DNA from 3 places in the Variovorax sp. 278MFTsu5.1 genome. Region 1 is predicted to be linked to each of the others. Evidence: predicted binding sites of a transcription regulator. Region 1 holds the regulator's gene; each other region holds the start of a gene.
The links. Region 1 encodes sigma-54, which starts transcription at its own class of promoters, with help from an activator protein. Its sites were predicted from a motif close to TGGCANGNAANCTGCTTT; they were not measured.
Positions count from the first base shown of each region.

Region 2: the regulator sigma-54 is predicted to act here: its motif matches at 1,757-1,774, upstream of ABL844_RS25980 (urease subunit gamma).
Region 3: the regulator sigma-54 is predicted to act here: its motif matches at 1,952-1,969, upstream of ABL844_RS02150 (ammonium transporter).

Region 1 covers NZ_CP157622.1:696,848-700,118, reverse strand. The annotation lists gene ABL844_RS03080 (phospholipase D family protein) at 1-1,262, opposite strand, end outside; gene rpoN (RNA polymerase factor sigma-54) at 1,273-2,871, opposite strand; gene lptB (LPS export ABC transporter ATP-binding protein) at 2,893-3,271, opposite strand, start outside.
Region 2 covers NZ_CP157622.1:5,602,896-5,606,166, reverse strand. The annotation lists gene ureC (urease subunit alpha) at 1-420, opposite strand, end outside; gene ABL844_RS25990 (urease subunit beta) at 420-725, opposite strand; gene ABL844_RS25985 (HupE/UreJ family protein) at 736-1,335, opposite strand; gene ABL844_RS25980 (urease subunit gamma) at 1,374-1,676, opposite strand; gene ABL844_RS25975 (ATP-binding protein) at 1,781-3,271, shown strand, end outside.
Region 3 covers NZ_CP157622.1:483,861-487,131, reverse strand. The annotation lists gene chrA (chromate efflux transporter) at 1-856, opposite strand, end outside; gene ABL844_RS02155 (sulfite exporter TauE/SafE family protein) at 877-1,635, opposite strand; gene ABL844_RS02150 (ammonium transporter) at 1,989-3,245, shown strand; gene ABL844_RS02145 (hypothetical protein) at 3,269-3,271, shown strand, end outside.

The DNA of each region.
Region 1 (3,271 bases):
GAGGTGCCGAAGAGGCCCAGGCGCACGCTGCTGCGGGTGCGCTTGGTGCTCAGCTCGTAGAGGTCGGCGCCGAGCTTGAGCATGTCGGGCCGGTAGCGGCGGTAGGCGGTGTGCACCAGCGGCTCATCGGTGGCGGCCAGCGAGTTGGTGACCACGCTGATCTTCACGTTGCGCCCGCGGATCTCGCGCATCACGTCGAGCCCCGAGGCGCCCGGGATCAGGTAGGGCGAGACGATGGTCACTTCCGAGCGGGCGCGGCGCATCTGCTCGACCACGTTGTAGCGCACGCTGTCGACGTCCAGCAGCGGCACGCCGCCGTAGGAGGCCGTCTTGCCGATCACGCGCTCGGGCGAATCGGCATAAGCCTCGGCGGTGGTCCAGATCAGGCCGAGCTTGCCGGCGTCCAGGTCTTCGGCCATCGGGCTGTAGCCGAGCAGGTCGTTGGGCGCGGGCTTCGGCGGCAGGGGCGTGGTGTCGGGGCCGGTGGCCAGTTCGAAGCGCTTCTGCAGTTCCTCGCGCGGCAGGTCGCTGGCCACCACGGACTGGATCGGCCGCACGTAGACGCTGTTCCAGTACTGGTCGAACAGGCTGCCCAGGCGCGGGACCAGCGCGCCGGTGACGAAGGTGTCGAGGTCGATGAAGTTCTCGCCCGAGGTGCGCCTGAAGTACTGGTTGCCGATGTTGCGCCCGCCCGCCACCGCCATCGCGCCATCGGCGATGAACAGCTTGTTGTGCATGCGGCGGTTGACGCGGCTGAAATCGAAGAGCGAGGCGGTGAAGCGCTTCAGCAGGCTGCCGCGGCCGGCCGGGAAGGGGTTGAACAGGCGCAGCTCCACGTTGGGCGTGGCAGCCAGGCCAAGCAGCAGCTCGTCCTCGCCGGAGGTGTAGAGGTCGTCCATCAAGAGCCGCACGCGCACGCCGCGCTGGGCGGCGTCGCGCAGGGTGCGCAGCAGGTAGCGGCCGGTCTCGTCGTTCTCTATCTGGTAGTACTGCACGTCGAGCGTGCGCTGCGCGCGGCGCGCGAGCTGGATGCGCGTGTCGAAGGCGAAATCGCCGCCGGGCATCAGGCGGAAGCCGCTGAGGTCGGGGTCGGGCTGGGAGGCCAGCGCGATCTTGCCCAGGGCGGTGTCGGCCGAGACGGCGATGGTCTTGGTGGGCGGGCGCGGGGCCTCGTCGGGCAGGGTGGCGCAGCCGGCGAACAGCAGCACCGCCGCCATGGCGAAGACCCAATGCCCGGCGCGCGACATCAGGCCATGGCTCATCGGCTTCTTTCTAGAGTGCCTTGCGCAGGTTGGCAGGGGCGATGCGCAATGCTTCGCGGTACTTGGCGACGGTGCGGCGCGCGCACTCGATGCCCTGCTCCTTCAGCATCTCGGAGATCTGGCTGTCCGACAGCGGCTTCTTCACGCTCTCCGAGCCGACGAACTGCTTGATGAGCGCGCGCACCGCGGTGCTCGACGCGTTGCCGCCGGTCTCGGTGCCCAGCGCCGAGCCGAAGAAGTACTTGAGCTCGACCGTGCCGAAGGGCGTGGCCATGTACTTGGCGGTGGTCACGCGCGAGATGGTGGACTCGTGCAGGCCCAGCTCGTCGGCGATCTCGCGCAGCACCAGCGGGCGCATGGCGAGCTCGCCGTGCACGAAGTAGCTCTTCTGCCGTTCGACGATGGCGTTGCTCACGCGCAGGATGGTGTCGAAGCGCTGCTGGATGTTCTTGATGAACCAGCGCGCCTCCTGCAGCCGCTGCGACAGCGCCTGGCTGCCCTCGCCCTTGTGCGACTTGAGCGCGCCGGCGTAGATGTCGTGCACGCGCAGCCGCGGCATCACGTCGGGGTTGAGCATGACGCGGAACTTCACGTTGGTGCCGCGCCCGGTCTTGGTGACGATCACGTCGGGAATGACGACGTTGCGTTCCACGTCGACGAAGCTGCGGCCCGGCTTGGGCTCCAGCCGCGCGATGACCTGCAGCGCCGAGCGCACCAGCTCCTCGCTGCTGCGGGTGAGCGTGGCCAGGCGCTTGAAGTCGCGGCGCGCGAGCAGCTCCATGGGCTGCTTGCAGATGGCCAGCGCGGTCTTGCGGACCAGCTCCTCTTCCTCGGTCTCGTCGTCGCTCGCCATGGCGCGCAGCTGGATGCTCAGGCACTCCCCGAGGTCGCGCGCGCCGACGCCGGCGGGCTCCAGGCTCTGCAGCAGGCCGAGCGCCACCTGGAAGTGGTGCACGAGGTCGTCGAACTCGTCGTTGTCGTCACCGGCCAGGCCCGAGGCCAGCGCGGGCAGCGAGTCTTCGAGGTAGCCGTCGTCGTTGAGCGATTCGATGAGAAAGCGCAGCGCGGCGCTGTCGCTCTCGTTGAGCCGCAGGCTCAGCGCCTGGCGGTGCAAAAAGGACTGCAGCGACTCCTGGCTGCGCGCGAGCTCGGTGGCATCGGCGCGCTCGTCGTCGCCGGCGTTGTTCTGGCGCGCGGGCGCGTCGCCGCCCCATTCGCTGTCGTCGGGCGCCATGTCGACGGTGCCGTCGCCTTCCCAGTCGGGCTCGCGCTCGGCGACTTCGGCGGCGGGGCCGTCGGAGTCGGCGGCCGCGGTGCTTTCCGTGGACGAACTGGTGGTGCTGCTGCTCGCGGCCGAGGGGGTGAAGTCGCTCTCGCCTTCGCCTTCACCGCCGTCGTCGCGGGGGACCGGCGCGTCGGCTGTGTCGAGCCCGAATTCCTCGCGCACCGCTTCTTCGGCTGTGCGCTCGAGGAACGGGTTCTCGTCGAGCATCTGCTCCACCTCCTGGCTCAGCTCGAGCGTGGAGAGCTGCAGCAGCCTGATTGACTGCTGCAGCTGCGGCGTGAGCGCCAGATGCTGCGAAACGCGAAGGGACAGCCCTTGCTTCATGATGGAAACCGCCCCCGCGCCTTACATGCGGAAGTGCTCGCCCAGGTACACCCTGCGTACCTCGGCGTTGTCGACGATCTCCGAAGGCGTGCCTTGTGCCAGCACGTGCCCGTCGCTGATGATGAATGCGTGGTCGCAGATGCCCAGCGTCTCGCGCACGTTGTGGTCGGTGATGAGCACGCCGATGCCGCGCTCCTTCAGGAAGCTGATGATGCGCTGGATCTCGATCACCGCGATCGGGTCGATGCCGGCGAAGGGCTCGTCCAGCAGGATGAAGCGCGGCTGCGTGGCCAGCGCGCGCGCGATCTCGACGCGGCGGCGCTCGCCGCCCGACAGCGCCAGCGCGGGCGAATCGCGCAGGTGGTCTACGCGCAGGTCGGCCAGCAGGTCGCTCAGGCGC
Region 2 (3,271 bases), 1.9 Mb from region 1:
GATGTGGCTGTCGATGCCGCCCGCGGTGACGATGTTGCCCTCGCAGCTGATGATCTCGGTGCCCGGGCCGATGACGATGTCCACGCCCGGTTGCACGTCGGGGTTGCCGGCCTTGCCGATGGCGGCGATGCGGCCGTCCTTCAGGCCGATGTCGGCCTTCACGATGCCCCAGTGGTCGAGGATGAGCGCGTTGGTCAGCACCGTGTCGACAGCGCCCTGCGCCCGGGTGCGCTGCGATTGCGCCATGCCGTCGCGGATCGTCTTGCCGCCGCCGAACTTCACCTCTTCGCCGTAGCCGCCGGCGCGAAGCGTGTAGTCGGCCTCGACCTCGATGACCAGCTCGGTGTCCGCGAGACGGATGCGGTCGCCCACCGTGGGGCCGAAGATTTCGGCGTAGGCACGCCTTGAGATGGTCGCCATCAGAGCTTTCCTTGAACCAGGCCGCGAAAGCCGTAGACGATGCGATCGCCCGAAAAGTCGACCAGCTCGACCGTGCGCTGCTGGCCCGGCTCGAAGCGCACGGCGGCGCCCGAGGCGATGTTCAGCCGCATGCCGCGCGCGGCCTCGCGGTCGAAGCCGAGCGCGCCGTTGGTCTCGGCGAAGTGATAGTGCGAGCCGACCTGGATCGGCCGGTCGGCGGTGTTCTGCACCACCAGCGTGAGGGTGCGGCGGCCGGGGTTGAGCGTGTGCTCGCCCTCGTCGGTGAAGAGTTCTCCGGGGATCATGCCGGCCGCCTCAGATGGCCTGCGCCAGCAGCGTTGCGCCCAGGCCGACGACCGCGGCGCCGGCCACACGCGGCAGCCATGCGTTGGCGTTGCGCAGCGCCCAGCCGACTGCGATGCCGGCGGCGTGCAGCAGCACGGTCGCGCAGACCATGCCGGCCAGCGTGAGGGCGGCGCCTTGCTCGCTCGCCAGCTCGTAGCCGTGCGCCACGCCGTGGAAGACGGCGAACACGCCCACCACCACCATCGCCGCCACGGCCGGCAGGCGCACGCGCGTGACCACCAGCAGGCCCAGCACCAGCAGCGAGGCCGCGATCATCGGCTCGACCGCCGGCAGCTGCACGCCGGCCAGCCCCGCCAGCGCGCCCGCGAGCAGCATGCCGGCGAAGGCCAGCGGCGCCCAGAGCAGGTCGGGCCAGGCGCGGCGCGCGGCCAGCGCGCTCCACAGGCCGACCGCGATCATCGCCGCGAGGTGGTCGGCGCCGGTCAGCGGGTGCATGAAGCCGGTGACGAAGCCGTGGTGCAGGCCGCCGTCGACACCGGTGTGGGCGCTGGCGGCCAAGGGCAGCAGGAGGGCGATCAGGGCAAGGGTCTTGGAGGTGCTGTGGCGCATGGAAAAGTCCTTCTGTTCTTTCTCTTGTTCTTCGAATGTCAGACGATGGGCTGATGGACGGTGACCAGCTTGGTGCCGTCGGGGAAGGTCGCTTCGACCTGGATGTCGGGAATCATCTCGGCGATGCCGTCCATCACGTCGGCGCGGGTGAGCACGCTGCGCCCCTCGCTCATGAGTTCGGCGACGCTCTTGCCGTCGCGCGCGCCTTCCATGACGGCGGCGGAAATCAGGGCGACGGCTTCGGGGTAGTTGAGCTTGAGGCCGCGGGCCTTGCGGCGTTCGGCCAGGAGTGCCGCGGTGAAGATCAGCAGCTTGTCTTTTTCGCGCGGGGTCAGTTCCATGGGATCGGCATCGGGTGACGGGAGGAGGCGGCCATTATGGGCAAGCCGGCTTGTTTGCAACAGTCGTGCCTTGTCCGCCAAAAGCCGTATGGATGGCACGGAAGATGCACCGAAACGGTGTGAACCCTGAAGCCACGACCGCCACCCCCGACGATGCCCCGCAGCGCATCGTCAAGGTGCGGCGCGACTACAACAGCTGGGTGGCCAGCGAGACGCTGGAGGACTACGCGCTGCGCTACACGCCGCAGCGCTTCCGCAAATGGTCCGAATGGCGGGTGGCCAACACGGCGTTCGGGGCGGCGTCGTTCCTGATCCTGGAGGCGGTGGGCGCCACGCTGCTGGTGCAGTACGGCTTCGCCAATGCCTTCTGGGCGATCCTGGCGACCGGGCTCATCATTTTTCTGGCGGGCGTGCCGATCAGCGTGTACGCGGCGCGCTACGGCGTGGACATGGACCTGCTCACGCGTGGCGCCGGCTTCGGCTACATCGGCTCCACGCTCACCTCGCTGATCTACGCGAGCTTCACCTTCATCTTCTTCGCGCTGGAGGCGGCGGTGATGGCCTATGCGCTGGAGCTGGCGCTGGGCATTCCGCCGGTCTGGGGCTACCTGGTGTGCGCGCTGGTGGTGATTCCGCTGGTCACGCACGGGGTGTCGGCCATCAGCCGGCTGCAGCTGTGGACCCAGCCGCTGTGGCTGCTGATGCTGGTGGTGCCCTTCGCGTATGTGCTCGTGCGCGATCCTGGTGCGTTCGCGGGCATCGCGCACTACAACGGCGTGCGCTCGGGCACGAAGGGCTTCGATCTGCACCTGTTTGGCGCAGCCCTCACGGTGGGCATCGCGCTCATCACCCAGATGGGTGAGCAGGCCGACTACCTGCGCTTCATGCCCGCGCGCACGGCGGCCACCGCGCGGCGCTGGTGGGCCGGGGTGCTGGCCGGCGGCCCGGGCTGGGTGGTGCTGGGCGTGCTCAAGATGCTGGGCGGCGCGCTGCTGGCCTACCTGGCGCTCACGCACATGGTGCCGGCCGACCGGGCGGTCGACCCCAACCAGATGTACCTGGCGGCCTACGAGTACGTGTTTCCGCACTACGGTTGGGCGGTGGCGGCCACGGCGCTGTTCGTGGTGATCTCGCAGCTCAAGATCAACGTGACCAACGCCTATGCGGGCTCGCTGGCCTGGAGCAACTTCTTCTCGCGCGTGGCGCACAGCCACCCGGGGCGGGTGGTGTGGGTGGTGTTCAACGCGCTCATCGCCTTCATGCTGATGGAGATGAACGTGTTCGAGGCGCTGGGCGACGTGCTGGGCCTGTTCGCCAACATCGCCATCGCCTGGATGATGGCGGTGGTGGCCGACCTGGTCATCAACAAGCCGCTGGGCCTGTCGCCGCCGGGCATCGAGTTCAAGCGCGCGCACCTGTGGGACATCAACCCGGTGGGCGTGGGTGCGATGGCGCTGGCCTCGGGGCTGTCGATCACCGCGCACCTGGGCGTGTTCGGGCCGCTGGCGCAGGCTTTTTCGGCGCTGATCGCGCTGGGCACGGCGCTGGTGGCCTCGCCGCTGCTGGCCTGGGCGACCGGCGGCAAGTACTACCTG
Region 3 (3,271 bases), 210 kb from region 1:
CGACGGCGCCCTGGAACACGTAGGGCAGCACCGCATAGGCGCCGCCGAAGGTCAGCAGCGCGGCCTTGGTGAAGAACCAGCCCATCTGCGTGAGCGTGCCGTGCCAGCCGTACAGCGCCGTGAGCGCGCCCATGGCGCCCAGCCACAGCGCGAGGAACACGCCCAGCACGCGCCAGAAGCGGCCCCAGCCGAAGCGCGCGTGCGCGGGCGTGGGGGTGTCGTCGTCGATGAGCGCCGGGCCGGCGGAAGCCACCGCCGCGCCATGCCCGCCGCCGGGCGCGAAGCGCTCCGGCGCCACCCGGCTGCCGAAATAGCCGATGGCTGCGGCCGCCAGCACGATCAGCGGAAAGGGCACGCTCAGCGCGAAGATCGCCGCGAAGGCCGCCGCCGCGATCGCCCACAGCCATGCGTTCTTCAGCACCCGCGAGCCGATGCGCCAGGCCGCGAACAGCACGATGGCCGTCACGGCAGGCTTCACGCCGTACAGCAGCCCCGCCACCGCCGGCACCTGCCCGTAGGCCATGTAGACCCACGACAGCGCGATCAGGATGAAGAGCGAGGGCAGCACGAACAGCGCCCCCGCCGCGATGCCGCCCCAGGTGCGATGCATGAGCCAGCCGATGTAGGTGGCGAGCTGCTGGGCCTCGGGGCCGGGCAGCAGCATGCAGTAGTTGAGGGCGTGGAGGAATCGCTTCTCCGAGATCCAGCGCCTGCGCTCCACCAGCTCCTGGTGCATCAGCGCGATCTGCCCGGCCGGCCCGCCGAAGCTGATGAAGCCCAGCTTGAGCCAGTAGCCGAAGGCCTGCCAGAAGCTGACGGGAACGGGCCGCTCGACGGGATCTTGGGGAGAGGACATCGGGCGACTTTCGTGTTGCGCTATTTCAGGAATGCGTCGTAGGCGGTCTTCAGTATCAGCGCGCTCACCACCACGATGAACACCACCCGCACGAAGCCCGCGCCGTGCTTCAGTGCAACCCGCGTGCCCAGCACGCTGCCGGCCACGTTGGCCACAGCCATCACCAGCCCGTAGTGCCACCAGACGTGGCCCTTGGCCGCCAGCAAAATCAGCGCGGCGGCGTTGGTCAGCGTGTTGATGATCTTGGCCGAAGCCGAGGCGTTGAGGAAGTCGTAGCCCATCCAGCGCACGAAGAGGAACACCAGGAAGCTGCCCGCACCCGGCCCGAAGAAGCCGTCGTACAGCCCGATCGACAGGCCGATGGTGCAGGCCGCCAGCGTCTCCGCCCTGCCCGAGAAGCGCGGCGCGTGCATGCGGCCCATGTCCTTGCGCGCCAGCGTGTACAGCAGCACGCCCAGCAGGATGAGCGGCAGCGCCTTGCGCAGGAAGTCGCCCGGAAACATGGTGACGCCCCAGGCGCCCAGCATCGAGCCGGCAAAGCCGAGCAGCGCGGCCGGCCACAGCGCGCCCCAGCGCATCTGCACCCGCTGGCTGAACTGGGCCGCGGCGGCGGCCGTGCCCCAGATGGACGCGCTCTTGTTGGTGCCCAGCAGGGTCGCGGGCGGTGCGCCCGGGAACACGGCGAACAGCGCAGGCACCAGGATCAGGCCGCCTCCGCCCACGATCGAATCGACAAAACCCGCGAGCGCAGAGGCGCCCGTGACCACCAGCATTTCCATAGGGCCCGGATTGTCTCACCCCGGTGCTATCGAAAAAGTAGCTGGAATGGCCGATGCCCAAGCCCCGCACAAATAAAAAAGGCGCCGACCAGCGGCGCCTTTCAAGCTTGGACAGGCATCTCGTACGGAGCCTTTGAAGAATTTTTATTGTTGCTTGGGGGTTTGTCTCCTCGGACCCTCGGCACACGAGCAGGGCCCGTTCGCGAGTGCGCAGACTTTAGGGGCACGCACCGCCTCAGTGCATAGGGAATTACCCGCTTTGCCTTACGCGGGAAGCCCGATTTGCAAACCAAAGTGTTTCTGATAGTTAACGACGTGGCACGACTTGTGCACGGGGCGCCTGAGTCCACCACATGAAGAAGAAAGCGACCATGGCCCTGGCACCGCAAGCCTCCATCAACGCGGCAGACACCGCATGGATGATGACCTCGACCGCGCTGGTGCTGCTGATGACGCTGCCCGGCATCGCTCTCTTCTACGCGGGCATGGTGCGCCGCAAGAACGTGCTGGCCACCATGGCCGCGGTGGTGGCGATCGCCTCGACGGTCTCGCTGACCTGGTTCGCGGTGGGCTATTCGCTGGCTTTCACCGAGGGCTGGCCCTGGCTCGGCGGCTCCGGGCGCTTCTGGTTCTCGGGCTTCGACTACCTGAAGGAGGCCGGCCAGCTCGCGGTGAGCCACGTGGCGCCCAACGTGCCCGAGTCGGTCTACGCGATGTTCCAGCTGACCTTCGCGATCATCACCACGGCGCTGGTGCTCGGCGCCTTCGTCGAGCGCATGCGCTTCTCGGCGATCCTTTGGTTCGCGCTGCTGTGGAGCGTGCTGGTCTACGCACCCGTCGCGCACTGGGTTTGGGAGCCGGGCGGCTGGCTCGCGCAGATGGGCGCGCTCGACTTCGCGGGCGGCTCGGTGGTGCACGTCAACGCCGGCATCGCCGGGCTCGTGTGCGCCTACGCCCTCGGCTCGCGCAAGGGCTACGGCCGCGAGGCCTTCGAGCCCTACAACCTGGCCTTCACCATGACCGGCGCCGGCCTGCTGTGGGTGGGCTGGTTCGGCTTCAATGCCGGCTCGGCGGTGGCGGCCGACGGCCGCGCGGGGCTGGCGATGCTGGTCACGCACATCGCGGCGGCCGCCGGCGCCATGAGCTGGATGCTCGGCGAATGGATCGTGCGGCGCAGCCCCTCGCTGCTGGGCCTGTGCTCGGGCCTCGTGGCCGGGCTGGTGGCCATCACGCCGGCGGCCGGCTTCGTCACGCCGCCGGCCGCGCTGGCCATCGGCGCCATCGCGGGGCTGGCCTGCTATTGGGGCGCCACCGGCCTGAAGCACCTGCTGGGGGCGGACGACTCGCTCGACGTGTTCGGCGTGCACGGCATCGGCGGCATCGTGGGTGCGCTGCTGACGGGCGTGTTCGCCGACGCACGCATCTCGGGCGCCACCGGCGACGTGCTGACGCAGGCGATCGCGGTCGGCAGCGTGGCCATCTTCAGTGCGGCGGGCACGGCGGTGGTGCTGTTCCTGGTGCACGTCATCGTCGGCCTGCGCGTCGATGCCGACAGCGAGCAGCTGGGCCTCGATCTTGCACAGCACAGGGAACATCTCGGGAGCAGTTGACCCACCGCCGGAGGAAACAAGCCATG